DNA from 3 places in the Mesorhizobium sp. M0292 genome. Region 1 is predicted to be linked to each of the others. Evidence: predicted binding sites of a transcription regulator. Region 1 holds the regulator's gene; each other region holds the start of a gene.

Region 1 (9,847 bases):
TACAAAACCCCCCGCGCCTGCACCCCCGGGGCGCCTCATTTCTTCAAGTCGTCGAGATCAGTTGCAAGCCGCGACGCTGCCGGCGGCGACGCCCGTGCAGACTTCGTCCTTCTTGATCCAGCCGGCGTCGATGACGACGTTGAGGTTGTCCTTGGTGATCGCGACGGGGGTCAGGAACAGCGACTTGACGGTGTTGCCGCCAGGCGTGGTGAAGTCCTTGGCGCCGGCAATGTCGCCGGTCTTCTTGCCATCGGCAAGCTGCGAGGCGATCTCGGCGGCGTTCTTGCCGAGTTCGCGCGCGTCCTTCCACACCGACACCGTCTGCGTGCCGAGCGCGATGCGGTTCAGAGCGGCATGGTCGCCGTCCTGGCCCGAGACCGGAACCGTTCCGGCAAGGCCCTGCGCCGTCAGCGCGGCGACAACGCCGCCGGCTGTGCCGTCATTGGCCGCAACCACGGCATCGACCTTGTTGTCATTGGCGGTCAGGAACTGTTCCATGTTCTTCTGGGCATTGGCCGGCAGCCAGCCATCGGTATAGGCCTCGCCGACATTCTTGATCTTGCCCGAGTCGATGGCTTCCTTGAGCACTTCCATCGAGCCCGAGAACAGGAAATCGGCATTCGGATCCGAGCCAGAGCCCTTGATAAAGACATAGTTGCCCTCGGGCTTCGCCTTGAACACTTCGCGGGCCTGCATGCGGCCGACTTCTTTGTTGTCGAAGGTCAGGTAGAAGACGTCCTTGTTCTCGATCAGGCGGTCATAGCCGACGACCGGAATGCCTTCGTCCAGCGCCTTCTGCACCGCCGGGCCGATGGCCGACGCGTCCTGCGCCAGGACGATCAGCGCGTTGGCGCCTTGTGAGATCAGGCTTTCGACGTCGGTCAGCTGCTTGCCGGGATTGGACTGCGCGTCGGCGGAAATGTACTTGTCGCCGGCGGCTTCGATCGCCGTCTTCATCGCCGCCTCGTCCGTCTTCCAGCGCTCTTCCTGGAAGTTCGACCAGGAGACGCCGATGACCTTGTCCTTCGCCTGCGCGACCGAGACCAGCGTCAGCGACATGGCGGCGCCCGCCAGCATGGCGGCTGCAAATCTGTTCATGATAAACCCTCCCTGCGCCGCGCGCGGCGCGACAAAACTGGCCCGAGGGCCGGCACACAGAGGCTCCATTTTTTCGAGCCTCGAAAAAATACTGGTTCAATGATAAGGCACTGTCAACATCGATTCTGATGGATTCTGATGGCGTTGCCGAATTTTTTCGAGCTCCGCAATAAACAATGACAGGGCTGCCGGCGTCTGCCAATATTTGGCTGGTGCCGTCGAACGCCTTCACTATCATGAGGCGCGAGGAGGCCGGGAGGAAAACAAATGTCGGTTGGGATCCGCCACGACGATCTGCGCCGTCGCAACCGTGCGATGGTGATTTCGGCCGTGCGCCGGGCCGGCCAGCCGTCGCGGACCGAGATTGCGGCGACCACCGGCCTCAGCCATTCGACGATATCGGCAATCTCGTCTGATCTAATTCAAGAAGGCATCCTGATTGAAGGCAAGCCTGGCGAGACCGGCTCGCTGAAACGCGGCCGGCCGCAGGTCGGCCTTGGCCTCAACCCGGAAGCGGCGGCGGTCATGACCGTGGTGCTGTCGCTGAACTTCCTCTCCGTCACCGTCATCGACTATGCCGGCCAGGTGGTCGCGGAAGAACAGCGCCGGCTCGACACGCTGACCATGCCGCGCGACGAGCTGATCGGCGAATGCGTAGCAATCGTCGGGCGGCGTCTCGCGGACCCGGACCTCGATGTCCAGAGCATCGCCCGCATTGCCATGGGCATCCAGGGCATCACCGATTCGCAGGCGCGGGCCATGCTGTGGTCGCCAATCACGCCACTGACCGACATTGCCTTCGCCGACATGTTGGAAGCGGAATTCGGCATTCCTGCCACCATGGAGAACGACTGCAATATGATGGCGGTGGCCCTGCAATGGCGCCAGCCCGAGCGCTACCGCGACAATTTCATCGCGATCCTCTTGTCGCACGGCATCGGCATGGGGCTGGTGCTGAAAGGCGAACTGTTCACCGGCACCCATTCCTCGGGCGGCGAGTTCGGCCACATGATCCACCGTCCGGGCGGCGCGCTCTGCCGCTGCGGGCGGCGCGGCTGCGTGGAAGCCTATGCCGGAAACTACGCCATCTGGCGCAGCGCCAAAATGATGGGCGAGGATGCCGAGCCGGTCGATATCGGCGACGCTGATATGCGGGCGCTGGCCGCTCGTGCGCGAGAGACGGACGGACCGGAGCGCGAAGCCTATCGCAGGGCCGGTGAGGCGCTCGGCTTCGGCCTCGGCAGCCTGTTTGCGCTGATCGACCCGGCCCCCGTCGCCATGGTCGGCGTCAGCGCCGCCGCGTTCGACCTGATCGAACCGGCATTGCGCGAAGCGATCGCCCAGACCGCCGGCGGCCAGCACTCGAAGTCGATCTCCTTCGACACCGAGCCCAACGAGCTGCCGCTGATCCGCGAAGGCTGTGCCACGCGCGCGCTCGGCTTCGTCGACCAGGAGATTTTTGCGCCGGGTATTCAGCCCAAATCCGGCAAGCATGTCGCGTGAATGGCCGGCAACGGCGCGACGCGCAGGATCCTAGTCTTCCCTGATCGCGTAGCCGGCGCCGCGAATGGTACGGATGACATCCGGCATGCGGCCGTTGTTGACGGCCTTGCGCAGCCGCCCGACATGCACGTCGACGGTTCGCTCGTCTATATAGATCGTCTCGCCCCAGACATTGTCGAGCAGTTGGCTGCGCGAGAACACGCGGCCGGGATGGCGCATCATGAATTCGAGCAGCCGGAACTCGGTCGGTCCGAGCCTGATCTCGCTCTTCTTGCGGTAGACACGGTGCGACTCGCGGTCGAGCACGATGTCGCCGACCTTGAGCACGCTGGACAGCACTTCCGGCTTGGCCCGGCGCAGCAGCGCCTTCACGCGCGCCATGAACTCCGGCGTCGAGAATGGCTTGACCAGATAGTCGTCGGCGCCGGTGGACAGGCCGCGCACGCGATCGCTTTCCTCACCGCGCGCGGTCAGCATGATGATCGGCAGCCGCTCGGTTTCGGGCCGCACTCTAAGCCGCCGGCAGAGCTCGATGCCGGAAACAGCGGGCACCATCCAGTCGAGCACCAGGAGATCGGGCACGTTTTCCTGCAGGCGGATCTCGGCCTCGTCGCCGCGTGTCACCACCTCGACTTGATAGCCTTCGGATTCGAGGTTGTAGCGGAGGAGCACGCCTAGCGGCTCCTCGTCCTCCACGACCATGATGCGTGGCGCGATCATAGGCAGTTCACCCTCATCAGGCCGGCGTGGCCATCGCCGTCTCGTCCTGCTTCGGACGATTGGCGGGCAATTGCTGGCCGGTCAGCACATAATACGCATTTTCGGCGATGTTGGTGACATGATCGCCGATGCGCTCAAGATTCTTGGCGCAGAACAAGAGATGCGTGCAGGCGGTGATGTTGCGAGGGTCTTCCATCATGTAGGTCAAGAGCTCACGAAACACGGACGTGTATTTGACGTCGATGCGCTCGTCGTCATTCCTGAGTTTTGCAAGCGCTGCCGCATCGGTGGCGGCATATTCCTCGACGACGCCTTGCACCTGGATCAGCACCAGTTGCGCCATGGCATCGATGGAGTGCGAGAGGTCGCGCGGCGTGACGCTCAAGCCCACGGTGCCGACGCGTTTGGCGATGTTCTTGGCGAGATCGCCGATGCGCTCGAGGTCGCCGGCCATGCGGATCGAGCCGACCACGGCGCGCAGATCGTTGGCCATCGGCTGGCGCTTGGCGATCAGCGTGATGGCGCGGTCGTCCAGTTCGCGCTGGCGCGCATCCATGATGGCGTCGTCGGAAACGACACGCTGTGCCAGCGCATTGTCCGAATTGAGCAGCGCCCTGGTCGAGCCGCTGACCATCGAGCCGGCCAGATCGCCCATGTCGCGGATCAGCTTGCTGATCTGCCCGAGCTCTTCATCGAAGGAGGCGACGGTATGTTCACCCATGATCTTGGTCCTCGTGCCTGAAAATTCACCCCGCCGGACGGCTCAGCCGAAGCGGCCGGTAATGTAGTCTTGGGTGCGCTTGTCGTCGGGGTTGGTGAACATCTTGTCGGTGGCGCCCTCCTCGACGAGATAGCCGAGATGGAACATCGCTGTACGCTGCGACACGCGCGCCGCCTGCTGCATCGAGTGGGTGACGATGACGATCGTGTAGTTCTGGCGCAGTTCGTCGATCAGCTCCTCGACACGGGCGGTGGCGATCGGATCGAGCGCCGAGCAGGGCTCGTCCATCAGGATCACCTCCGGCGACACGGCGATGGCGCGCGCGATGCACAGGCGCTGCTGCTGGCCGCCGGACAGGCCGGTGCCGGGCTCCTGCAGGCGGTCCTTGACCTCGTTCCAGATCGCAGCCTTCTTAAGGCTCTGCTCGACGATCTGGTCCATGTCGGACTTGCGCTTGGCCAGCCCATGGATGCGCGGGCCGTAGGCGACGTTCTCGTAGATCGACTTCGGGAACGGGTTGGGTTTCTGGAACACCATGCCGACGCGGGCGCGCAGTTCGACGACATCGATGTTCTTGTCGTAGATGTCGTCTTCATCGAGCGTGATCTTGCCGGTCACCCGCGCCGAATCGATGGTGTCGTTCATGCGGTTGAGGCAGCGCAGGAAGGTCGACTTGCCGCAGCCGGACGGGCCGATCAGCGCCGTCACCTGGTTCTGTCGGACGTCGAGATTGACGTCGAACAACGCCTGCTTCTCGCCGTAGAAGACGCCGACCTTGTCGCCGCGCATCTTGATGACTTCGTTCGACTTGGCGTTCATTTTGTCGCCCACTGCATTCTCAAGGGACTGTTCGGTCATGATGTTCATACCAAATTGCCTTTTTTCTACCAGCGCCGCTCGAACCGGCGCCGGAGCACGATCGCGGTGATGTTCATGGCCATGAGGAAGACGAGCAGGATGATGATGGCGCCGGACATGCGCTCGACAAAAGCGCGCTCAGCCTCGTTTGCCCACATATAGATCTGCACCGGCAGCGCGGTCGCCGGATCGAAAGGCGTCGCCGGATAATCGGCGACGAAAGCGACCATGCCGATCAAGAGCAGCGGTGCTGTCTCGCCGAGCGCACGCGCCAGGCCGATGATGGTGCCGGTAAGGATGCCTGGGGCGGCAAGCGGCAGGATGTGGTGGAACACCATCTGCATCTTGGAGGCGCCGAGGCCGAGTGCCGCCGAGCGGATCGACGGCGGCACCGCGGCGAGGGCGGCGCGCGTGGCGATGATTATGGTCGGCAATGTCATCAAGGTCAGCACCAGGCCGCCGACGAAGGAAGCCGAGCGCGGCATGCCGAGGAAGTTGATGAACACGGCAAGGCCAAGCAGACCGAAGACGATCGACGGCACCGCCGCGAGATTGTTGATGTTGACTTCGATCAGGTCCGTAAAGCGGTTCTTCTTGGCGAATTCCTCGAGATAGATCGAGGCGGCGACGCCGATCGGCAGCGCCAGCAAAAGCACGATCACCATCATGTAGAACGACCCGATGATGGCCACGGCCATGCCCGACGTCTCGGGCCGGCTGGAGGCGCCATAGCTGAACAGGCCGGTGTTGAAATGCTCGGCCATCGCGCCTTCGGCTTTGAGCTTGTTCATCCAGTCGATCTGCTGGTTGGACACCTTGCGGCGCGCTTCATCGACGCCGAGGTCGATCTGGCCCTTGAAGGCCGAGTCGAGATTGGCGGCGGCCAGGATGTCGACGTCACGCGTCGTGCCGATCACCGACGGATCGGCGGAGACGATGTCGCGCAGCTGGACGCGGGCGCCTTCCGACAGGAAGCCCTTGAGCTTCAGCATCATCGGCTTGTTGGCCGGATCGATGCCGAGCTTGGCCACCAGCGCGTTTTCGGCGAGCTTGGGATAGTTCGCCTTGATCAGCACATTCGGGTCTGTGGCACGCTTGTTCGAGGGGTCGATGACCTTCTCATCGAAGGTGATCGGAAGCGTCACCGTCGTCTGCCAGAAGGCGGTGTAGCCTTTCGAGACGATGGTGATCAACATGATGGCCAGGAACGCCAGGCCCACCGAGATCGCAATCACGCCATAGATGCGGAACCGGCGTTCGGCGGCATAGCGCGCCTTCAGCCCGATGTCGCGGCGCGGACGCGCGACGGCACCCGCCATCGTGTCCAGGGGGATGTCGGTCATTCGTACTGCTCCCGGTACTTGCGCACAATGTAGAGGGCGACGATGTTCATCACCAGCGTCAGCGCGAACAGCGTCAGGCCGAGCGCGAAGGCGACCAGCGTCTGCGGCGAGTTGAACTCGAGATCGCCGGTCAGCTGGTTGACGATCTTGACAGTGATGGTCGTCATCGCCTCGAACGGATTGGCCGTCAGATTGGCGGCGACGCCCGCCGCCAGCACGACGATCATCGTCTCGCCGATGGCGCGCGACGCCGTCAACAGGATGGCGCCGACGATGCCGGGCAGTGCCGCCGGCAGGATCACCCGCTTGATCGTCTCGGAGCGCGTGGCGCCGAGGCCGAGCGAGCCGTCACGCATTGCGCGCGGCACCGCGGTGATGATGTCGTCGGACAAAGAGGACACGACCGGGATCAGCATGACGCCCATCACCAGGCCGGCGGTGAAGATGCTCTGGCCCTGGATGAAGGGCGAGCCGCCGGTGAGTGCCGCCGACAGGTCGCGCAAGAACGGTCCGAGCGTGACCACGGCGAAGATGCCGTAGACGATGGTCGGGATGCCGGCCAGCAGTTCAAGCGCGGGCTTGACCACCGACCGGACGCTGCGCGAGGCGTATTCGGACATGTAGACCGCCGACATCAGCCCGACCGGCACTGCGACCAGAAGCGCGACGGCGGCGATGTAGAGCGTGCCGGCGAGTAGCGGGATCAGGCCGAACTGACCCTGGCTGCCGCCGGAACCGGCGGCGGCGAAACGCGGATCCCACACCGTGCCGAAGAAGAAGCTCATCGGCGATACGCTTTCGAAGAAGGTGATCGTCTGGAACAGCATCGACAGCACGATGCCGACCGTGGTCAGGATGGCGATGGTCGAGGCCGCAAGCAGCCCCCACAGCATCAACTTCTCGACATTGTTGCGCGCCCTGGCGCGCGGCGCGATCTGCCTCAGCGCATAGAAGGCGCCGGCGATCGACAGAGCGAAGGTCAGCACGGCGCCGAACAGGCCGAGCCGGTCCTGGACCTGGTTCGCCTCGACCGCGATCGGGATCATATAGTCCTGGGTGTCGCTGGCCAGTGCCACGCCCTTGGCGGCGAGCAGCGGCTGCAATTCGGCGAAAGTAGCGGGAAGTGCGGTATCGCCATCGAGCCGACGCAGGCCCTTGGCCAGGCTCTTCACCAGGCTGGCGTCGAGCGCTTCGCTGGCGACCTTTGTGTCGGCGGTGCGCTCGGGCAAAGCGGCATGGATATGCCGGTCGAGATAGAAGGAAGAGCCGATATCCCAGACGGCGAGCAAAAGGACGGCAGGCAGGACCGCGAGCAGAAAGGCCCACCAGCCATGATAATGCGCGCGCGAATGCGGCTTGACCTTGCCGGTATCCTGCGCCGCTGCGCGCTGGCGGCCGACCACAAAAGCGACCACGCCTATGGCAATGACTATGGCGAGTACGAGCAAGGACGACATCACCCACCCCAGGGAAAATTCAGATCGCCGCCGCCGTTGCGGCAAGCGGCGAAATCAGGGCGCGGATTTGGTCCGCGCCCTGATCCGGTCGGTCGATTACATTGTCTTTCCGGCGGCGAAGGCGTCGCGCTGGCCCTGACGTTCGGCGTCGGGAGCGGAAACCAGGCCGTACTGGGCGAGCGGGCTTTCCGGGCCGATCATCTGGTCATCAAGGAAGAACTCGACATATTCCTTGAGGCCGGGAACGACGCCCAGATGCGCCTTCTTGACGTAGAAGAACAACGGCCGCGACACGGGGTACGTGCCATCGGCGATGGTCTGCGTCGAAGGCACGATGCCTTCCACGGTGGCGACCTTCAGCTTGTCGGCATTGTTCTCGTAGAAGGCGAGGCCGAACACGCCAACGCCGGTCTTGTTGGAGTCGATGCGGGCCAGCGTCTCGGTGTAGTCGCCATCGATGTCGACAGCCTTGCCGTCCTTGCGGATGGCGATGCAGGTCTTGCCGATTTCCTTGTCGTCGGCGATGCCGGCAGCCTTCAAAGCGGCCTTGTCGCAGCCGGCGTCGAGCAGCTTGGTCTCGAACACTTCACGGGTGCCGTGCTTCTCACCCGGGATATAGGCGGCGATATCCCAGTCGGGCAGCTTCGGATTCACCTGGTTCCACTTGGTGTTCGGGTTTTCGACCAGCTTGCCGTCGACCACCAGCTTGGCGGCGAGCGCCTTGTAGATGTCGGCGGGAACCAGCGCCCAGTCCGGACCCTTGATGTCGGTGGCAAAGACGATGCCGTCATAGCCGATGCGGACTTCCTGGACGTCCTTGACGCCGGCGTCGGCGCAGGACTTCAGCTCGTCCTTCTTGATCGGGCGCGAGGAGTTGGCGATGTCGATCGTGTCTTCGCCGACGCCCTTGCAGAACTCCTTGATGCCGGCGCCGCTGCCGCCGGACTCGACCACCGGGGTCTTGAAGTTGGTGAAGGTTTCGCCGAACTGCTCGGCGACGATCTTGGCGTAAGGCAGCACGGTCGACGAACCGGCGACCTGGATCTGGTCACGCGCAGCGGCGACACCGGACGATGCGGCGAACGCTACCGCCACGGCCGATGCCGTAACGAGGAATTTCTTCATGTGGCCTGCTCCTGTTCGGAAGATGGTCTCTTGGCGCCCTCTTCAAACCGGCGCCCGCTGAGGCCAATAGCCTTCGATTATTACAGTCGCATGACAGTTTCGTGTCAGCCCGGTAACGTCGCACAGACGTCTTGTGGGCCGCCCCCTTTAAGCCGGTTTGTGGGAATGGAAGTTGCCGCTGGAATCAGACGCTTGCGCGATCCGTGCTGGCATCATGTCCCGGCACACCGCAGGCCGCGATGCCGAGAAAGAAAAACCGGACGGGAGCGCGTTGCCCGTGGCCAGAGCGAATCTTGGCCGAGCCATCGCCAAAAACAGGTCCGTTGGGGTAGATTCGACGCTGTTTCTTGTCGGCGGTCGCTTGCTCCCGCCCGTAACTGAATGAGCGGTTTCGTTGCGACCATTGTCCTGACTGGGCGCCAGCTTTGATATGGTGCGATCGCACCATATCCTTGGCTGTTGCGGCGCGGCCGAATCCCGGCCGGCGCCGCAGGTTGCTATCCAGCGTCTCGTTGGGCTTCGCTTGATATGCCGACCCAGCGCTCGACCTTTTCGAGCAGCGCCCTGGGGCTGATCGGCTTGGGCAAATAGTCATCCATGCCGGCTTCCAGGCAGCGCTCACGGTCGCCCTTCAAAGCATGCGCGGTGACGCCGACGATCGGGATATGCATACCCGTATGTTCTTCAAGCCGGCGAATTGCGGCGGTGGCCTCGAGCCCATTCATCTCCGGCATCGAGACGTCCATCAGGATCATACGCGGATTGAGCCTGCCGAAGGCGTCGAGCGCCTTGCGGCCGTTGCCGACAATTTCGAAACTATAACCGGTCTCGCCGATTATCTGGGTGAACACCATCTGGTTCACCTCATTGTCCTCGGCAACGAGGATGTCGAGCCGGCTTTCATCCCCGGCGGCCCGGGCGCGGGCGCGAACCGGCGGCGGTTGCAGCAAGGCGCGTTCCGATGCAGCGAGCGGCGGCTTTGCCGGTGACGGTCCGTTCCTGTCGTTGCCGGACCCGCTGCT
Region 2 (9,847 bases), on a different contig from region 1:
GTGACGACGATGGCCGCCAGGCCGAGATCGGTGACCAACCCGCGCAGCAAATCGAGCAGGCGCGCCTGCACCGAGACGTCGAGGCCGCCGGTCGGCTCGTCCATGAACACCAGCCTCGGTCCGGTGACGAGGTTGCGGGCGATTTGCAGGCGCTGGCGCATGCCGCCGGAAAAGGCGCGCGGCTCGTCGTCGATGCGGTCCTCGTCGATCTCGACGCGCGACAGCCAGTCGACGGCAGTGGCGCGGATCTTGCCGTAATGGCGGTCACCGACCGCCATTAGCCGCTCGCCGACATTGGCGCCGGCAGACACCGTCATGCGCAAGCCGTCGGCGGGGTTCTGATGAACAAAGCCCCAGTCGGTGCGCATCAGGAAGCGGCACTCGGCCTCGCTCATACGGTAGAGTTCGCGGAACTGGCCGTCGCGCATGCGGTAGCTGGCGGTGCCAGAAGATGGTAGCAGCCGCGTCGACAGGCAGTTGAGCAGCGTCGTCTTGCCGGAGCCGGATTCGCCGACGACGGCCAGAACCTCACCCGGCCACAGGTCGAAGGTGACATTCTCGCAGCCGACGCGCGAGCCGTAGAATTTGGACAGTTCGGAGACGCGCAGCAGTGGGTCGCCGGTCATTCTGCTGGCCTCATCTTTCCTGCGGTAACATGGCTTTCAGCCGCAAGGTGGCCGCGATGTCCTTCGGCGCGCCGCTTCTCGCAATGGTCGGTGTCGGAGCAGACGAACATGTGGTCGCCATGGTCGTCGAGGATGACCTCGTCGAGATAGACATTTTCCGCCGCGCACAGCGCACAGGGCAGGTCGAAGGTCTGGACCTCGAAGGGATGATCCTCGAAGTCGAGGCTGACGACATCGGTGAAGGGCGGCACGGCATAGATGCGCTTTTCGCGCCCGGCTCCGAACAGCTGCAGGGCCGGCGAACGGTGCATTTTGGGGTTGTCGAATTTCGGCGTCGGCGAGGGGTCCATGACATAGCGGCCCTCGACCTTGACCGGATAGGCATAGGTGGTGGCGATGCGGCCGTGTTTGGCAATGTCCTCGTAGAGCTTCACATGCATCAGGCCGTATTCCTCGAGCGCATGCATTTTGCGCGTTTCGGTTTCGCGCGGCTCGAGGAAGCGCAACGGCTCGGGTATCGGCACTTGGTAGACTAGAACTTGGCCGGCGCTCAGCGGGTGTTCCGGGACGCGGTGGCGGGTCTGGATGATGGTGGCGCTGGCGGTATCGGTCGTCACCGCGACGTTGGCTACCTTCTTGAAGAAGGCGCGGATCGAGACGGCATTGGTGGTGTCGTCGGCGCCCTGGTCGATGACTTTCAGCACATCGTCCGGCCCGATAATCGAGGCGGTGACCTGCACGCCGCCAGTGCCCCAGCCATAGGGCATCGGCATTTCGCGCGAAGCGAAGGGAACCTGATAGCCAGGGATGGCGATGCCCTTGAGGATCGCCCGGCGGATCATCCTTTTGGTCTGCTCGTCGAGATAGGCGAAGTTGTAGGTGGCGATGTCGGTCATGGCGATCAAATCCACTCCCTGCTATTGCATTGACGCCCAGAAAACGGAAATAAAGGCGAAGTCGAATGACTCAGACCGGTTGGATCCAGATTGCAATTCTGCTTCTGGCGTTTGTCTGCGTGGTCGGTTTTGTACCTCGGCGCTTGTTTCTGCCTGCTTCCAGAGATGGCGCGCATGTCACAGGCGGAAACGGCAGCTACGTCGGCGGGCATAGCAGCCATTCCCATGACGGCGGCAACGGGGATGGCGGCAACGGGGGTGGCGGCAATGGCGGGGGCGATTAGGCTCATTCGGCAGCCTCCCGCTTCTCTTCCACCTTTGCAGGGTTCTCTCGAGCTTCGTATTCGGCGCGCATGCGGCGCACCAAATCGAGCTCGGCCTGGAAGTCGACATAGTGCGGCAGCTTCAAATGCTCCACGAAGCCGGTCGCCTGAACATTGTCGGAGTGCGAGATGACGAACTCCTCGTCCTGCGCGGCGGCGACGACATCTTCGCCGAGTTCCGTTGCGCGCAGCGCGCGGTCGCACAGCGCCATGGCCATCGCCTTGCGCTCGCTTTGGCCGAAGACCAGTCCGTAGCCGCGGGTGAATTGCGGCGGCGCCTTGGCCGAGCCCTTGAACTGGTTGACCATCTGGCATTCGGTGACGCGGACCTTGCCGAGCAGCACGGCGAAGGGCAGTTCCGGCACGTCGAGTTCCAGCTCGACCTCGCCGATACGCACCTCGCCGACAAAGGGGTGGTTGCGGGCATAGCCGCGCTGGGTGGAATAGCCGAGCGCCAGCAGAAACCCTTCATCGCCGCGTGACAGCGCCTGCAGGCGGATGTCGCGCGCCATCGGAAACTCAAGCGGCTCGCGGGTGATGTCGCCGGGGACATGGTCCTGCGGCATGTCGCCATCCGGCTCAATCAGCCCTTCGCGGGCGAGGATCGTCGAAACGCGCGGCATGGCCTGCGTTTCCGTCTCGCGCTGGAGCGGTTCGGCGACATCGGCGCCGGCGGCGAGTTCCGGGTCGAGCAGGCGGTGGGTGTAGTCGAAGGTAGGCCCAAGCAGCTGGCCGCCGGGCAAATCCTTGTAGGTCGCCGACACGCGCCGCTCGACCAGCATGGCGCCGGTGTCGATGGCGTTGGTGTAGCCGAAGCGCGGCAGTGTGGTGCGGTAGGCGCGCACCAGGAAGATCGCCTCGATCATGTCGCCGCGCGCCTGGACTATGGCGAGCGCCGCCAGTTCCCGGTCGTAGAGCGATCCTTCGCTCATCACCCGGTCGACGCCGAGCGCCAGCTGTTCCACGATCTGGTCGAGGCGCAGCGCCGGCACCGAACGGTCGCCGCGACGGCGGTCCGCAAGCAGGCTGTGGGCATTGGCGATTGCGACTTCGCCGCCTTTTACCGCGACATACATTTATGCCTCCATCGTATTGATGCGCGTCGTGCGCGGCAGGCAGGCGATACCGTTGGGCGCCGCCAGGAGGATGTCGACGCCGCGCGGAAAGCGCTGGCTGTTCTGCTTCCACTGTTCGACGAAATGACGCGGCATCTGTGCCGGCGCGATCGCGGCAGAGACTTCGATGCCAGGACCTTCGAGCAACAGCGGCGCGCCCGAGACGAGATTGCTGACCTGCAGGATCAGTGTCGTCGAGCGGTCGGGATAGTCCTGCGTGCCTTGCGAAAAGCCGTCGAGAGCAGCCATCTCGGCCGGGTTGGCGATCAAGGCGAAATGCGCATCGGCCGGCGTGTTGGCAAGTGGCGCGCCGGTGTGGAAACCGAGCCAGGATTTGACTGCCGCGGACGCCTGCAAGGCAGGGTCGAGCCAGAGCGGGGTGTCGTTGTCGCATAGCGAAAGCGCGATGGCGCCGGCGGTTGCCGACAGCGGCGCCGGCGGCCGGGCGAAGGCCGGCAGAGGCTGCACGCTGCCCGGCCGCGCCATGGCGTCCATGATTGCGCGGAAGACGGTCTGGGCGTTGAACACCGGATCGGCGAAACCGCCGTCGATCGATTGAGCTGCGATGTCCATCAGTCTTCTCCGCGCACCATGGTGAAGAAATCCACTTTCGTTGCCGCCGTCTCGGCGCGGCGCTTTTCGCGCGCTTCGCCTTGGGCGGCACGCAGCGGCGCCACCAGCGCGGTTTCGACCGTCCTCCGCTGCGCCGGGTCCTGCCAGAGCGCGTCGGCGATTGCGGCCAGCCTGGCCTTCTTCCTGTCGCGGCCAAGCATGTAGCTGTGGCCGACCTGTCCGGAAGGGAGCCGAACTGTGGCGCGGGTGACCGTCGCTTCACCGACATTGAAGGGTGCGCCGCCGCCGCCGATGCGACCACGCACGGTGACCAGACCGGTTTCCGGGCCACGCAGAAGCTCGGCCTCGGAGGTCAGGCCGGCCTCGTTCCAGAGCCGGGCGATGTCGTCGCCGTTAGCCTGCGCCAGCGTTGCCATGACGTCTTTGCGCTCGGCCTGTTCCCGCGCTTCCTGTCCTCGCATTGGGTTACTCCCTGACCAAATAAAATTTGTCTAGTGATATAGACAACTATACAAATTATACCTATTATCTAACCCGTGTCCATGACGGGTGGATGACAGGGGGTGGAGCGGGGGGGAAATGGTGGCTCAAAAGAGCGCGAGCAGCATTGAACGCCGCAGTGGCGTCTCGCTCTGGCGGCAGATCGCCGACCAGATCCTGCATTCGATTGCGTCCGGCGATTTCGCCGAGAATGCCGCGCTGCCGCCGGAGATGGCGCTGGCCGAACGCTACGGCGTCAACCGCCACACGGTGCGCAGCGCCATATCGGCCCTGGTACAGGACGGTGTGCTGCGGGCCGAGCAGGGACGCGGCACTTTCGTGTTGTCGCGCAAGCGGCTGTCCTATCCGATCGGCGCGCGCACGCGTTTTTCGACGGGCCTGCAGGGACAGACTTCGGAACGGCATATCGTGCTGCTCACGTCCGTAGTTGAATCGGCCAGCCAGCGCGTCGCCGACGGCCTCGGCCTTGCCAGGGGCACCGAGGTGATCCGGCTGGAGACGCGCGGCGAAGCCGATGGACGGCCGGTGTCCCGCGCCGCCAGCTGGTACGAAGCAAAGCGCTTCGCCGGCATCGATGCCGTGATGGCGGAGACCGGTTCGATAACCGCCTCGCTCCGGCGTTTCGGCATCGACGATTATCTCCGGCAATCGACGGTTCTGTCGGCGCGTCACGCCGACGCCGCCGACCTTGCCGATCTCGATTTGCAGCCCGGCGCCATCGTGCTGGTCGCGGTCGCCGTCAACGTCACACCGGACGGCCAGCCGATCCAGTTCGCCGAAACACGGTTTCCGGCGGAGCGGGTGGAGCTGAAACTGTCGGCGCTGTAGCGGGGCGCGCCTATTTTTCACCGGCCTGGCGTTTTGAGGACGGAGTGGGAGTCAACCTGCGCGGGTCGTCATCATTCGGGCCGGGACCACCTGCGATGTTATGCCCCAACCTCGATCACAGCCTTGATCAGCCCCGATTTCTCATGCGCCCAGCGCGCGAGATCACGCGGTGTGCCGGTTAGCGTGGTGCGGTGGGTGACGAGTTTTGCCAGCGGCACGGCGCCGTTGCGGATCGAGGCGGCGACGTGGTCGAAATCGACTTTCAGCGCGTTGCGGCTGCCGATCAATGTCATTTCGCGCTTGTGGAATTCCGGGTCGGAAAAGACGATGTCATCCTTGACGACGCTGACCAGCACGAGCGTGCCGCCATGCGCGACATGGGCGAAGGCCGACTGCACCGAGGCGGTGTTGCCGGTGGCGTCGAAGACGATGTCGAACCCTTCGCCGCCGGTTGCCTCGCGCACCAGTTCGGCTGCCGCTTTTTGTGAGCCGTCGAGCGTGGCGAAGCCGAGTTCGCCTTTTGCAAAATCCAGCCGCTCCGTGCTCATGTCGAGCAGGCTGACATCGAGCCCGGCGATGCGCGCAAACAGCGCTGCGCCAAGGCCGATCGGCCCGGCGCCGATGACCAGCGTGCGGGCGCCTGGTTCGGCGCGAGCGCGCCGCACGCCATGCGCGCCGATGGCGAGGAATTCCACCGCCGCCGCATCGGCCAGCGACAAGCCGTTTGCCGGATAAAGATTCTGCGCCGGCACCAGGATCTGCTCGGCCATGGCGCCGTCGCGATGGACGCCAAGCACTTCGATCCTGACGCAGCAATTCGGCTTGCCGTGCCGGCAGGCGATGCATTTTCCGCAAGCGAGATAGGGATTGATGATGACGGGCTCGCCCACGGCAAGGTCGACATCTTCGCCGGTCTCGACGACGGTGCCCGACACTTCATGGCCCATGATGCGGGGATAGGCAAGGAACGGGTGCTTGCCTTCGAAGATGTGGTAGTCGGTGCCGCAGATGCCGACATGGCTGACGGCGACCAGCGCCCAGCCGGCAGGCGGCGCTCCTGGCGCCGGCCGGTCTTCCAGGACAAGCTCGCCGGGCGAGCGGCAGACAACAGCTTTCATTCGGCAATTCCAGTGTTTCTCAAAAAAGGCGCCGGTCCGTTGTTAAGCAGGCCGGCGCAGAAGGTCAGGGAGAATTACTTGCCGCGACGGCGCAGCCCGTCGAAATAGACGATGATTATGATCAGCGCGCCGGTGATGATGCGCTGCCAGAACGAGTTGACGTTGAGCAGATTGGCGCCGTTGTTGATGGTGGCCAGGATGAAGGCGCCGAGCAGTGGGCCATGCACCGAGCCGACGGCGCCGAACAGCGAGGTGCCGCCGATCACCGATGAGGCGATCGCCTGCAACTCCCAACCTTCGGCCTGGGTCGGGTTGCCGATGCCGATGCGCGCCGCCAGCAGCACGCCGACGAAGGCCGCGCATAGGCCCGACAGCGTGTAGGCCATGTAGATGGTGCGCTGGACATTGACGCCCGAGAGGCGCGAGGCCTCGGCATTGGATCCCACAGAGAAGAGATAGCGGCCCCAGCGGCTGTGGTGCAGGAAGATGTAGGCCGGGATACCGACCAGGATCACCATCCAGAACAGATTGGGGATGCCGACAAAGGAACTGCGCGAGAACGCGGTGAAGCTGTCGCTGTTGATGTTGATCGAGTTGCCGTTGGTCATCAACAGGCCGATGCCGCGCAACGAGGTCAGCGTCGCCAGCGTGATGATGAAGGGCGGCAGGCCCATCTTGACGATGCCGAAGCCATGGAACAGGCCGATGGCAACACCGACCAGCAGCGTCACCAGAATGGCGACCCAGATCGGGAAGCCGGCATTAATCATCATGGCGACAATGACGGTGGCGAAGCCGACCACGGCGCCGACCGAGAGGTCAATGCCGCCGGTGATGATGACGAAGGTCTGGCCGACCGCCATGATGGCGATCATCGAGCCCTGCCGCAAAAGATTGGCGATGTTGTTGGAGGAGGCGAAGCTCGGCGTCGCCACCGACAGCACGATCCAGAGCAGAACCAGCAACGCCAGAAGCGTCAGCCCGAACAGGACGTTGTAGTTCCGTTTCGGTTTTTCGATCGCGACGGTTTCGATGCTCATGGTTCCTCCCGTTTCTTGTTTTGTCAGCCGATCGCCTGCGTCAGCACGTCTTCGTGGCTGGCGGCGCGAAAGCCATGGCTGGCGACCAGTTTGCCGCGCCGGAACACGTGCAGCGTATCGGCGAGCTCATAAACCTCGGGCAGATAGGACGAGATCAGGATGATGCCGGCGCCCTTGGACAACAGTTCCCCGAACAGGCGGTAGATCTCGGCCTTGGTACCGACATCGACGCCGACCGTAGGCTCGTCGAAGATGAACAGCTTAGCGCCGTGCGCCAGCCATTTGCCGATGACGATCTTCTGCTGGTTGCCGCCGGACAGGCTGGAGGCCAGGGCGCCGCGTGTTTGCGTTTTGATGCGGAGGCCGGCGATCTGGCGATCGGCTTCAGCCTTTTCCTTCGTGTTCGAAATCAGCAGGTTGTTGGAGATGCGCTTGTAGATCGGCAGGTTGAGGTTGAGGCCGACCGGCAGGTTCAGGCACAGGCCCTGGTCGCGGCGGCTTTCCGGCGCCAGCGCCATGCCGAGCTTGATCGCGTCGTGCTCGGAATTGATCAGCACCGGTTTGCCTTGCCAGCGGATCTGGCCGGCCGACTTCTTGTGGCGGCCATAAAGCGTGGTGACAAACTCGCTGCGGCCGGCGCCGATCAGGCCATAGAGCCCGACGATCTCGCCGGCACGCACTGTCATCGAGACGTCTTCGAAGCCCTTGCCCGACAGGTTTTTCGCTTCAACGATCACGGCACCGGGGGTGAAATGCTCCTTGTGGTAGACTTGCTCGATCGAGCGATTGATCATCATCTTGACCAGCTCGGCGTCATTGGTCTCGGCAATGTTGCGGGTGCCGACCAGCGTGCCGTCGCGCAGCACCGAGACGCGATCGGCGAGTTCGAACACCTCTTCCATGCGATGGCTGATGTAGATGATGGTGACGCCTTCGCCCTTGAGCCTGCGGATCAGCGTGAACAGCTGGTCGGCTTCCTTGCGGGTGAGATAGGCGGTCGGCTCGTCGAAAATCAGGAACTTGGTGCCGCGCACGGTGGCGCGGGCGGCGGCGATCAGCTGCTGCTGGCCGATGGTGAGGTCACCCAGCATGACATGCGCCGGCAGATCGAAGCCGAGACCGTCGATGATCTTCTGCGCTTCCTTCACCATGGCGCGCTGCTGCAGGATGCCGAAGCGCGAATTCTCCTCGCCGAGGAACATGTTGGCGGCGACGGTGAGATGGCGGCAGAGCACGACCTCCTGATGCACGGCGTTGATGCCCAGCGCCATCGCCTCGTGTGGGGTTGCCAGCGCTGCCGGCTTGCCCTCCCAGATGACATCGCCGGAGGTGCGCGGCATGACGCCGGTCAGAAGCTTGATCAAGGTGGATTTGCCGGCGCCGTTCTCGCCGACGATGGCGTGGATCTCACCTGCCTTGAAGGCAAGGTGAACGGGCTTCAGCGCATGCGTGCCGGGATAGCGTTTTTCCAGCCCGTGCAGTTCGAGGATCGTCCTGCCGGGCGCTAGCGTTGGGGCCGGGTGCAGTTCCTGCGCCGTGGGCGTCATGACAATCCTCCCAGATTGGCCTTACGATTGGCACGTTGCGATGCAGTCAAGCCGCATCGTCGAGGTGATTCAAGCCTGTGGATATTCAAGCTTGTATCCGGTGTTTCCGGGGCGCGAGGCCCCGGAAAGGATTTTTGGTTGACGGGCTCAGAGCTTCGGGTTGAGCAGGGCGTCGATCTTGGGGTCTTTCATGTTGGCCTTGGTCACCAGGTTGGCGCCGGTGTCCACATTGGCCTCGACCTTCTCGCCCTTCGAGGCGGCGAGCGCGGTCTTGATGCCGTCATAGCCCATCCGGTACGGATCCTGGACGACGAGCGCGGAAATGACGCCGTCATTGAGGAACTTGATCAGCTTCTCGTCGCTGTCGAAGCCGACCAGCGCCAGCTTGCCGCCAAGGTTATTCTCGGCGACAGCCTGACCGACGCCCTGCGCCATGATCAGGTTGGACGCGAAGATGCCCTTGAGGTTCGGGTTGGCGGTGATCAGGTCGGTGGCGATGTTGAGACCGGTCGTCGCCTGGCCGTCGGCATATTTGTCCGCGACGAGCTTGAGCCCCGGATATTTCGCGGCCAGCTGCTCGGTGAAGCCCTGCTTGCGCTGCTCCAGCGAACCGGCGCCCGGGGCGTTGGTGATCAGGGCGACGTCGCCCTCGATCTTGCCGCCATTGGCTTCGCCGATGGCTGCTGCAAGACCGTCAGCGGCGACGCGTCCGCCCTGCACATTGTCGGTGGTCAGGAACGAGGTGAACGCCTTGGAGTCGGCGCCGGAGTCGATGCCGATGACCTTGACCTTGCTGGCCGCTTCATCGATCGGCTTGCCGAGCGCCTTGAATTCGGTCGGCGCGATGACGATCGCGGCCGGGTTGCCGGCGACGGCATTCTCGAGGATCGAGACCTGGCCGTTGACGTCGGTTTCAGCCTGGGCGCCGAGTTCGGGTACGTTGACGCCGAGATCCTTGCCGGCCTTGCGGGCGCCGGCCAGGACGATCTGCCAGTAGAAGGACGTGGTGTCCTTGACGATGATCGGAATGGTCACGTCCGCCGCCGAAGCCGGCGCCGTGTGCAGCGTGCCGGCAAGCATCGAGGCGGCAGCTAGTGCCATCAGTGAGCGGCGGTTGAGAATGCTGGTCACGAATTTCATTAGGAATCCTCCCTAGATCGCCCGGTGAAGGTTACGGAAGCTCCATTTGGATAGGCGCGGCCCAAACAGAACTTTATCAATAAAAAACAGTTGCCGCTTTTTGATAGTGCATCGGTCCGGCCGACGCAAGCGGTGTTTCA
Region 3 (9,847 bases), on a different contig from region 1:
CCTGGTGACGTCGTTGCACAATGACCGGCGCGGCCTGCGCGCCAGGGGTTTTGCTGTCGTCGCCGCTTGATACCGGTCACGAAAACGAAAGAACGCCGACGCCATCCGCTTTCGGCCTCGCTTCGCGGACGCCGATGGCGTAAGAGGCGGCCATGGAAAACAACCGATTTGAAACACCCGTGACCGTTAAGTCGGGCACGGAGGGAAGCACTCAGCTCTTGCGTACGGTGCGTGAGGCTTCCGATTACCTGCTCAACAGCTGGCCCGGCAAGCGCAGCCCCAAGCATCGCGAAGCGCTGCAGGCCTGCCATGACGCGCTGGCCGGCGACAAGCCGGCGATGATTGCAAGACGCGCCTTCATCGCCGCCGCGCGCGAGGTCAACGTCTTCGTCAGCGACAAGGCCCCGGCCTGATCACATCGGCCTGATCAGACCGGCATTTTGCCAGGATCCGGCCCGTTTCGCGGGCCGGTGATCCTGTCTTGCCTATTTTTCTGTCTCGGTGTCGGTTTTGGAACTTGCCTCGTTCTCAGGCTCGGCGCGCTCCTTGGCCGCGACCTTGGCGGCGAGCTTCTCCGCCTTCTTGGCGGCCTTCTGCCGGTCGCGCTCTTTGCGTTCCTGACCGTAATTCGGTGGTCGAGCCATATCGTTTCCTTTCGCTGTGCCTGATCCTGCCTAGAAGCATTGGCCGGCAAACACAACAGCGCCGCGAGGGCAGATGCCAGCGGTTCTGGACTTGCGTGATGGCGAACACAATGGTTTAGAAAAGGCTGCGGGACAGTTGCTGGAGCCGCCGCCGACCGATTTCGAATCAAAACGACCGATGGCCACGCTTCAAAGAAACGCACAGAAGCTGATCTACTATGCGCGCAACGCCATGCGCGACATCGCGCCGCCGGTTCTTTTCCGGCGCCGGCTCGGCCGGCTGCTCGATCAGGCCAGGCTTTCCGACGCATCGGTCCGCCAGCGGCTCAATTACTACAACACGCTGCGGGAGCCTTTTAGCCCCAGCCCCGAGGCCGTGCCGGTCAGCCGGCTGCCGTCGGACCGCAGCATGTACTATTACGATCTGAAGGAGTTCACCCGTTATTTCGACCCAGATCTGCGCATCGACCTGGAATTCGGCGACGTCATCGAAGTGCCGAAGATGCCGTCGATCGTCAAGGACCGGCCGATAGCGGGCGACAACGGCAACGGCGTCCTGTTCAAGCTGAACAAGTTCCGTCATTTCTACATGCCGGCCGACGATGTCGCCTTCGCCGACAAGCATCCGCTCGTCGTTTGGCGCGGCGAACTCAACAATCCGATTCGCACCTTGTTGCTGGATGCAGCCCGCAATCTGCCGTTCTGCGATGTCGGCACGCCGAGGGCGACAGCACCTGCGGAATACCGCAAGCCCTATCTCAGCATCGATCAGCAGCGCCGCTACCGCTACATCATCTCGCTCGAAGGCAATGATGTCGCGACCAATCTGAAATGGATCATGAGCTCGAACTCGCTCTGCCTGATGCCGCCGCCGACTTACGAGACCTGGTTCGCCGAGGGGCAGCTCGAGCCCGATGTCCATTATGTGCCGCTGGCGCCCGACTTCAGCGATCTGGCCGAGCGGGTGCATCATCTCGAGCAGCATCCGGCCGAGGCCCAGCGCATCGTTGCGGCGGCCAACGCCTATTGCCGCAAATTCGCCGACGAGCGGGCCGAGCAGGCGATCTGCCTGCTCGTGCTCTACAAATATTTCGTGCTCAGCGGCCAGATCGAGCCCGATCCGCAGGTCTGGCGGTTTATCGCGGGCTAGCGGCTTCCGGCGCCCTTAAGTCAGATGACGCTGCGGTCCATAACCAGATCGGCCGGGCCGAAGCGGTCCTTCGCCGTAAACTGCTGGTGCCAGTAGGGATAGAGCACCGGAGGCCGGCTGACGGCATCGAGACGCTGGCGTTCATCAAAGGACAGCGTCAGGCTCGCCGCGGCGAGATTGTCTTTCAACTGGGCTTCGTTGCGCGCCCCGATCACCAGCGAGCTGACGGCCGGCCGGCCAAGCAGCCAGGCCAGCGCCACCTGGGCCGCCGAAACGCCGCGTGCCGCACCGATATCGACCAGCACGTCGACAATCCGCCACAGCCGATCCTCGTCGCGGATCGGGGGTTCCGACCAGCCGCCGATCTGGCGCGCCGTCGGACTGTCGCGGCGGTATTTTCCCGACAGCAGGCCGCCGGCGAGCGGGCTCCACACCAAAACGCCAAGGCCCTGGTCGACCGAGATCGGCAAGAGCTCATACTCGGCCTCGCGTGCTTCCAGCGTGTAGTGGATCTGCTGGGTGACGAAGCGCGGCTGGTGCTGGCTGTCGCTGATGCCGAGCGCCTTCATGACCTGCCAGCCGGAATAGTTGGAGCAGCCGACATAGCGGATTTTGCCCTGGGCAACCAGCGTGTCGAGCGCGGAGATGGTTTCCTCGAGCGGCGTCGCGCCGTCCCATTCGTGCAGGAAATAGATGTCGATGACATCGGTCCTGAGGCGCTTCAGGCTCTTCTCGCATTCGCGGATCAGATGATGGCGCGACAGGCCTTCGTCATTGGGGCCCTTGCCGATCCGCATGCGCGCCTTGGAGGCGATCAGCACGTCGTTCTTGCGCTTGCCGCCGAGCGCCTCGCCGATGATCTCTTCCGACAGACCGTTGGAATAGACATTGGCGGTGTCGATGAGATTGATGCCGGCATCGATGCAAGTGTCGATGATGCGCGAGGCCTCCGCGAGATCGGAATTGCCGACGGCGGCGAACGGCCCGCTGCCGCCGAAGGTCATGGTTCCCAAGGTCAGCGCCGAAACTTTCAAGCCGGAACGGCCAAGCGTGCGGTATTCCATGTCAGATCCTCGTAGTTTTGGTGGGGAGGCGGTTTTAGCAGGAAAGGGCGGGGAAGCCCGAAGGGGTCCGCCAATTGTAGGACAATTTGAGCGGCTTGTCGCCATCCCAGGGCGATGGATCGGCAATGCTCGCTGGTTTGCAGTGATGACCGGCTGGCCGGCGGCTTGCAATAAAACCGTCATTGGCGGCCTATATCGAGTCGGCTCAGGGTTTCATGCCAGCCGGCAAGCGGAGCAGTGGAAATGACCGAGTTGAAGCAGAATTCTCCGGCCAGGGATTGGCTGGAAGCCGAACTCGCCGACATGCTCGACGAGGACTATGAGCTTGAAATGTCGGAGCCGGCGCTGTCGCTGGAGATCTCCAAGATCTACAAGAACGCGCATCCGCCGTCGATCGACCGCATGCAGTATTTCCGCGACCTGATCGGCTTGCAGTCGGAACTGATCAAGCTGCAGTCCTGGGTCGCCTACCACAAGAAGAAGCTGGTGGTGGTTTTCGAAGGACGCGATTCCGCCGGCAAGGGCGGCGTCATCAAGCGCATCACCCAGCGCCTCAACCCGCGCATCTGCCGCGTCGTGGCGCTGCCGGCGCCGACCGAGCGCGAAAAATCGCAGTGGTATTTCCAGCGCTACGTGCCGCATCTGCCGGCCGGCGGCGAGATCGTGCTGTTCGACCGCTCCTGGTACAACCGCTCCGGCGTCGAGCGGGTGATGGGCTTTGCCGAACCCGATCAGGTCGAAGAGTTCTTCCGCGACGTGCCGGAGTTCGAGCGCATGCTGGTCCGCTCCGGCGTCACGCTGGTCAAATACTGGTTCTCGATCACCGACGAGGAACAGCAGATGCGCTTCATGATGCGCATCCACGATCCGATGAAGCAGTGGAAGCTGTCGCCGATGGACCTGCAGTCGCGCGTGCGCTGGGAGCAGTACACCAAGGCCAAGGAAGAGACGTTTGCCCGCACCAACATCCCAGAGGCACCGTGGTACATCGTCGAAGGCAACGACAAGAAGCGGGCGCGGCTGAACTGCATCGACCATCTCCTCAAACAACTGCCCTATGAGGACGTGCCGCACGAAGAAATCACGCTGCCCGAGCGGGTGTTCAACCCGGAGTACGAGCGCCAGGTCCTGCCGCGCGAGCTTTACGTGCCGGAGAAGTATTGAGCACTTTTCCTTCTCCCCGTTTCACGGGGAGAAGGTGCCTGAAGGGCGGATGAGGGGCAGCGCCGGCATCGACGAATTCACAGCCGTCGGACGCTGCTAACCTCCAAAAGCAGCGCTGCCCCTCATTGCCTGCCGGGCATTTCTCCCCGCAAAACGGGGAGAAAGAAGCCTGCGCCTGTTACTTCGCCACTATACCCGCTTGATCGTCACATGCGTGGCGAGCGCCGTGGCCACCTGCTCGGTGCACTGGTAACCCAGCTTCAGCATATCCAGCCCGGCAAACAGGCTCTCGCCCCTCCCGAGCAACACCGGCGACACCGCCAGATGCAACTCGTCGATGAGCTTCTCTTGCAGATATTGCCGGATGGTGGAAACGCCGCCGCCGACGCGGATATCCTTGCCGCCGGCCGCGGCCTTTGCTTGTTCGAGCGCGGCGTGGATGCCGCCGGTAACGAAGTGGAAAATGGTGCCGCCTTCCATCACAATGGAGTCGCGCTTGTAGTGGGTCAGCACGAAGGTCGGCACATGATAGGGCGGGTTGTCGCCCCACCAGCCTTTCCAGCTCTCGTCTGGCCATTCGCCGCGGATTGGGCCGAACATGTTGCGGCCGAGGATCCAGGCGCCGACATTGTCGAAGCTGCGGATGGTGAACCGGTCGTCCACATCGGTGCTGCCGCCATCCTTGCCGACCATCTCGTGGAAGGTGCGGGTGCCGGTCATCCATTTGTGCAGGTATTCGCCACCAACGCCGAGCGGATTTTGCAGGTCCTGGTCAGGACCGGCGCCGAAACCGTCGAGCGACAAGGTGAAGGCATTGACGCGAAGTTTGGACATGGAGACTCCCTTTCGGTGACCAGTTGTGATTTGCAATCAGTATTCAAACTGATTGCATTTTGCAACTAGTATTTTTAGAGGCAAGCCGATCTGTGGAATGCGCAGGGACCTCAAGCCGCCACGCGCTTCGGCATCACCGCAAACGGGCTGAGCCCAAGCCAGATCTGCATCTTGCCGGCGACGTCGAGATCGCCGGTCAGGCTGATCTTGTCGCGTTCCTTGTGAACTGTCGTCAGCCCCATCCAGATCGAGGTCATGGTGCACAGATCGGTCGAGACGTAGAGATCGACGTCGAAGCCCGGATCGTACCAGCAAAGATCGACCTCGCCCTGCTTTTCGACGATCAGCCACCACGATCGTTTTGACGCCGGCAGGTCATGGTACAGGAATTGTATCACGGTGCGCCCGTCCGGCAGCGGACTGGGGTTCAGATTGCGCCGCATGTCCCACATCAGCAGCGACGGATCGAGGTTTTTGAGCGACAGCCTGGCCTCGACCCATTTCTGGCCCCAAAACCCCATCGCCTCGACAACCGGGCGCAAATCCCGGCCCGCCTCGGTCAGCCGGTATTCGAACACGCCCTTCTCGGTCGCGATCTCGGTCCGCTCGACGATGCCGCCGGCCTCGAGGTCCTTGAGCCGTTGCGACAGAAGGGTTGGCGACATTTTCGGCACGCCACGGCGCAAATCGTTGAAGCGGGTCGATCCCGCCACCAGTTCGCGCAGCAGCACCATGGTCCAGCGTGTGCAGAGCAGCTCGGCGGCCATGGAGAGCGGGCAGAATTGCTTGTAACCGGCTTGTGTCATGTGGTGAGCTCCAAAAGATGTTGCCGGACCTTATTCAGAAAACCTGAGTTCAGCCAGTACAGAAGCTGTACTGGCACCCCCGGTACAGTTCTGTGACTGGAGCGGTCCGGCGCTGCCATGCGAGGCAGCGGTCACGTCACCGGGCAGTCCGGTGCCGATCCATGAGGAGTTGGACAATGACCGCTTACGTGATCGCAGACATCAAGGTGAAGGACGACAAATGGGTGCCGGCCTATGCCGCTTCGGTGCATGACCTCGTCCACAAGCATGGCGGCAAGTATCTCGCCCGCAGCGGCAATGTGAAGACGCTGGAGGGCAAGCCGCTCGACACCAGCCTGATCGCCATCATGGCGTTTCCGTCGGCAAAGGCAGCCGAGGCCTTCACCAACGATCCGCAATACGCTCCGTTTGTGGCGGAGCGTCAGAAGGGCAGCGACAGCCGCTTCCAACTGATCGACGATACCGATCTCGCCGGAACGATTCCTTATTTGCCAAAGGCGTGAGGAAAAGCCGGAACCCGGAGCATCCAGGTTCCGGCTAACCCTTCAGCAGCTGCGCCACTTCCGGCGCGAAGTAAGTCAGGATGCCGTCGCAGCCGGCGCGCTTGAAGGCGAGCAGCGATTCCAGCATCGCCTTTTCGCCGTCGATCCAGCCATTGGCGGCCGCCGCCTTGATCATCGAATATTCGCCCGAAACCTGGTAGGCGAAGGTCGGCATTTGGAACTCATCCTTCAGCCGCCGGATAATGTCGAGATAGGGCAGGCCAGGCTTGACCATCAGCATGTCGGCGCCCTCGGCGAGGTCCTGCTCGGCCTCGCGCACCGCTTCGTCGGAATTGGCGTGGTCGAGATAATAGGTCTTTTTGTCGCCCTTGAGCAGGCCGGCGGTGCCGACCGCCTCGCGGTAGGGGCCATAGAAGGCGGAGGCGAATTTCGTCGCATAGGACATGATCGCCACATCCGAAAAACCGTTGGCGTCGAGTGCGTCGCGAATGGCGCCGATGCGGCCGTCCATCATGTCGGACGGCGCGATGATGTCGGCGCCGGCCGCGGCCTGGATGACGGCCGCGGCGGTCACCTGTTCCACCGTCTCGTCATTGACGATGATGCCGTCGCGCAAGATGCCGTCATGGCCGTGCGAGGTGAACGGATCGAGCGCGGCATCGGTGATGATGCCGATCTCCGGCACCGCGTCCTTGATGGCGCGGGTGGCGCGGTTGATGATGTTTTCCGGGTCGAGGATGTGCGATCCCGTCTGGTCGCGCAGGCTGAGTTCAACATTGGGGAAAGTGGCGATCGCCGGAATGCCGAGCTTAGCGGCCCGCTCGGCCTCCTTGACGGCGAGGTCCAGCGACAGGCGGAAGACGCCGGGCATGGCGGCGATCGGCTCGCGCGTGTTCTTGCCGTCGATCACGAAGATCGGCCAGATCAGATCGTTCACCGTAAGCCGGTTTTCCTGCACCAGGCGGCGCGACCAGTCGGCCTTGCGCATGCGCCGCAAGCGGCGGCTGCCGGTGATCTCGTCGACGCTGCGCGCACCGGCGGGCTTTGCCGGTGCGAATTTGTTGCTCGTCGCGGGGGTGAATTTGTTCATCGCAAAAACTCCGGGTCGGGGCGGCTTTTACCACGAGGCCTTGCCGCTGACCAATGCGACACGATTGTGCCAGTCGATAACGCGCTGCTTACGGCTTCGGCGGCCACGCCAGCTCGGGGCCGGTTTTGAAGAACGACACATTGTTGGTGAAGATGCTCTCCGGGGCGAGCCGGATCAGGCGCCCGTCCGGATGGTCGATGTCGGCCACATTGTCGATGAACCAGCGGTTCCAGGTCGCCTCCGGGCCGAGATATTTGTGCAGCAGCCGTTTGAAGCGGTTCGGCGCCATCGCTTCTATGGTGGCGACGCCGCGCAGGCCGAGATGCAGCAGGATGCCGGCCTCATTGTCGAAATGGACGATCTCCACGGCGCAGCGCGGGTCACGTTCGAGGTGTTTGACAGCACTTGCGCCGGTCGAGCCGAGCAGCCAGATCGCAGCGTCCTCCCAGATGAACCACATCGGCGCGTTGCGCGGCGCGCCGTCAGCGGTCACGGTCGCCAGATTGGCCATCAGCGGGCGGCTGAGAACATCATCCGGGTCGAACTTTTTCGGCATCTCCCAGCCATGGCTCGGCGCTGCGGTTTGAAGCGTCATGCGTTTGTCCCTGCATCAGAAGAAAGGCTGTTTTGCCCGGCAATTTTGCGCGCATTTCTGTCGGGGGCAAAGCACGGTCGCGTTGCCTTGCGAAAATCCAAACCGCGCCCGCCGGTTGACGCACCCATGCGCCACCTTTAGCACTTCAGTCCCGCAGGCGCGGGGAGGGATTCTCTGACGATGGACTTTGGCGGCGGCGACGAGATCCGCTTCGAACGGTTGGGCAAGGCAGGCGTCGTCACGCTGACGCGGCCGCAGGCGCTCAATGCGCTGACACATCGCATGATCAAGGCGCTGGACAAGGCGCTCGACGCTTTTGAACGCGATACCGGCGTCGATGTCGTCGTCGTCAAGGCCGAGGGCAGAGCGTTTTGCGCCGGCGGCGACATCATGCACGTCTACGAGGCCCGCGCCGGGAAGCCGCCGGTCGAGTTCTTCGCCGACGAATACCGGCTCAACGCCCGCATCAACAGTTACAAAAAGCCCTATGTCGCGCTGATCGACGGGATCGTTATGGGCGGCGGCGTCGGCATCTCTTTCCACGGTTCGCAGCGTGTGCTGACCGAGAACGCCCAGTTCGCCATGCCCGAAGTCGGCATCGGTTTCTTCCCCGATGTCGGCGGCAGCCATCTTCTGCCCGACCTTGGCGGCAGCTTCGGCATGTATCTGGCGCTGACCGGCAACCGCATCCGCTATGGCGATGCGCTGTGGTCTGGCCTGGCCACCCACACCATCAAGGCCGCCGACCAGGCTGCCTTTCTCGACCGGCTCTGCGCCAATGGCGATCCGGAATCGGTGCTGCGCGGTTTTTTCGTGCCGGCCAGGCGGGAGACCGGCCAGCCGGTGCTGGAAGCCATTGCCCGGCATTTTTCCCAACCCTCGCTCGCCGAAATCCTCAAGAGCCTGGAGCGGGCGGCAGGCGCCGACGAGTTTGCCGCCAAGACGCTGGCCACCATCCGCACCCGCTCGCCGACCAGCCTCAATGTCGCGTGGCGCCAGATCAGCGCCGGGCTGACGCTGTCGATGGAAGCCTGCATGAAGATGGAGTTCCGCATCCTCAACCGCATGCTGGCCGGGCACGACTTCTATGAAGGCATCCGCGCCGTCCTCGTCGACAAGGGTTCGACGCCGCAGTGGCGGCCGGCAAGCCTGGCCGAGGTCGACGCTGCTTCGGTGGACGCCTATTTCGCGCCGCTCGAACGGGAGCTCGAACTGTGAGCGAGGTCACGTCGCGGCGCATCGTGCTGCAGCCCTCGGGCGTCGAGATCATCTTCGCCTGGTTCCAGCGCGTCATAGCGGGCTATTGCCTGCTGTTCGGCATCCTGTACTGGATCCGGCTGATCGGTTTTTATCCCGGCCCGCTGTGGCGCTTCGACCTGATGCCGGTGCACTGGCAGGTCGTGGCGGTGATGCTGGCCGTGTTCTTCCCCTTCGCCGCCGCCGGCCTGTGGATGCTGGCGTCGTGGGGCCCGGTGATCTGGTTCATCTGTGCTGTCACCGAGACCATCATGTATGCCGGCTTCCCCGATCTCTACGGCCACCGGCCGCTGATCGTCTTCTCGCATGCCGCGGTCGCGCTGCTCTACATCGCCTTCCGCGTCGTCATCTGGATGCGCAAGCGCCCTGCGCGCGCCTGAAACGCCGCCCCGCAGCCATTGGCTAAATCTTTAGGTTAATTATCCTTGCTCGGGTGACCGTTCGTTAAGCGTCTTGCGAAACCTATTACCGGTAAGCTCTTGTTAGCCCTAGCGTTTAAGTCGAATTTTATGAGTATTCGATAGTGTCGCAATCAAGGTGAAAAACAAAAAATCACCAGGGCGACAAACGAGAGGCAAAGACAATGATCAATTCGCGTCCGGCGGCGAAGACCGCCAACGTATCCGACGATCGCCGCGAGGCTATCCGTTCGCTTTACATGGAATCGCTGCAGCTGGTCGAGCGTCTGCATCGCCGTCTGCTTGACGTGATCAAGGACGAGTTCGACCGCAATGGCCGTT

Evidence for each region. Region 1 encodes PhoB, which activates phosphate uptake and scavenging genes when phosphate is short. Its sites were predicted from a motif close to TGTCATNNANCTGTCAT; they were not measured.
Region 2: phnF (phosphonate metabolism transcriptional regulator PhnF) is a predicted target of PhoB. The motif match lies at 4,076-4,092, and genes of this name have one in related genera.
Region 3: ppk2 (polyphosphate kinase 2) is a predicted target of PhoB. The motif match lies at 3,025-3,041, and genes of this name have one in related genera.

The regions. Positions count from the first base shown of each region.
Region 1 is NZ_JAMYSB010000010.1:93-9,939, forward strand. It holds gene xylF (D-xylose ABC transporter substrate-binding protein) at 58-1,098, opposite strand; gene NKI96_RS16855 (ROK family protein) at 1,366-2,601, shown strand; gene phoB (phosphate regulon transcriptional regulator PhoB) at 2,632-3,321, opposite strand; gene phoU (phosphate signaling complex protein PhoU) at 3,338-4,042, opposite strand; gene pstB (phosphate ABC transporter ATP-binding protein PstB) at 4,085-4,909, opposite strand; gene pstA (phosphate ABC transporter permease PstA) at 4,927-6,243, opposite strand; gene pstC (phosphate ABC transporter permease subunit PstC) at 6,240-7,700, opposite strand; gene NKI96_RS16885 (substrate-binding domain-containing protein) at 7,797-8,825, opposite strand; gene NKI96_RS16890 (response regulator) at 9,323-9,847, opposite strand, start outside.
Region 2 is NZ_JAMYSB010000020.1:76,724-86,570, forward strand. It holds gene phnK (phosphonate C-P lyase system protein PhnK) at 1-626, opposite strand, end outside; gene NKI96_RS24995 (alpha-D-ribose 1-methylphosphonate 5-phosphate C-P-lyase PhnJ) at 623-1,522, opposite strand; gene NKI96_RS25000 (hypothetical protein) at 1,588-1,806, shown strand; gene NKI96_RS25005 (carbon-phosphorus lyase complex subunit) at 1,809-2,921, opposite strand; gene phnH (phosphonate C-P lyase system protein PhnH) at 2,922-3,533, opposite strand; gene phnG (phosphonate C-P lyase system protein PhnG) at 3,533-3,994, opposite strand; gene phnF (phosphonate metabolism transcriptional regulator PhnF) at 4,113-4,862, shown strand; gene NKI96_RS25025 (zinc-binding alcohol dehydrogenase family protein) at 4,961-5,980, opposite strand; gene NKI96_RS25030 (ABC transporter permease) at 6,055-7,020, opposite strand; gene NKI96_RS25035 (sugar ABC transporter ATP-binding protein) at 7,044-8,567, opposite strand; gene NKI96_RS25040 (ABC transporter substrate-binding protein) at 8,715-9,707, opposite strand; gene NKI96_RS25045 (hypothetical protein) at 9,720-9,847, opposite strand, start outside.
Region 3 is NZ_JAMYSB010000001.1:28,981-38,827, forward strand. It holds gene NKI96_RS00140 (GntR family transcriptional regulator) at 1-70, shown strand, start outside; gene NKI96_RS00145 (DUF982 domain-containing protein) at 180-413, shown strand; gene NKI96_RS00150 (hypothetical protein) at 486-644, opposite strand; gene NKI96_RS00155 (glycosyl transferase family 90) at 823-1,794, shown strand; gene NKI96_RS00160 (aldo/keto reductase) at 1,815-2,858, opposite strand; gene ppk2 (polyphosphate kinase 2) at 3,102-4,022, shown strand; gene NKI96_RS00170 (dihydrofolate reductase family protein) at 4,212-4,856, opposite strand; gene NKI96_RS00175 (winged helix-turn-helix transcriptional regulator) at 4,967-5,662, opposite strand; gene NKI96_RS00180 (DUF1330 domain-containing protein) at 5,839-6,165, shown strand; gene hemB (porphobilinogen synthase) at 6,200-7,255, opposite strand; gene NKI96_RS00190 (pyridoxamine 5'-phosphate oxidase family protein) at 7,344-7,850, opposite strand; gene NKI96_RS00195 (enoyl-CoA hydratase/isomerase family protein) at 8,031-9,068, shown strand; gene NKI96_RS00200 (DUF6163 family protein) at 9,065-9,487, shown strand; gene ldtR (transcriptional regulator LdtR) at 9,691-9,847, shown strand, end outside.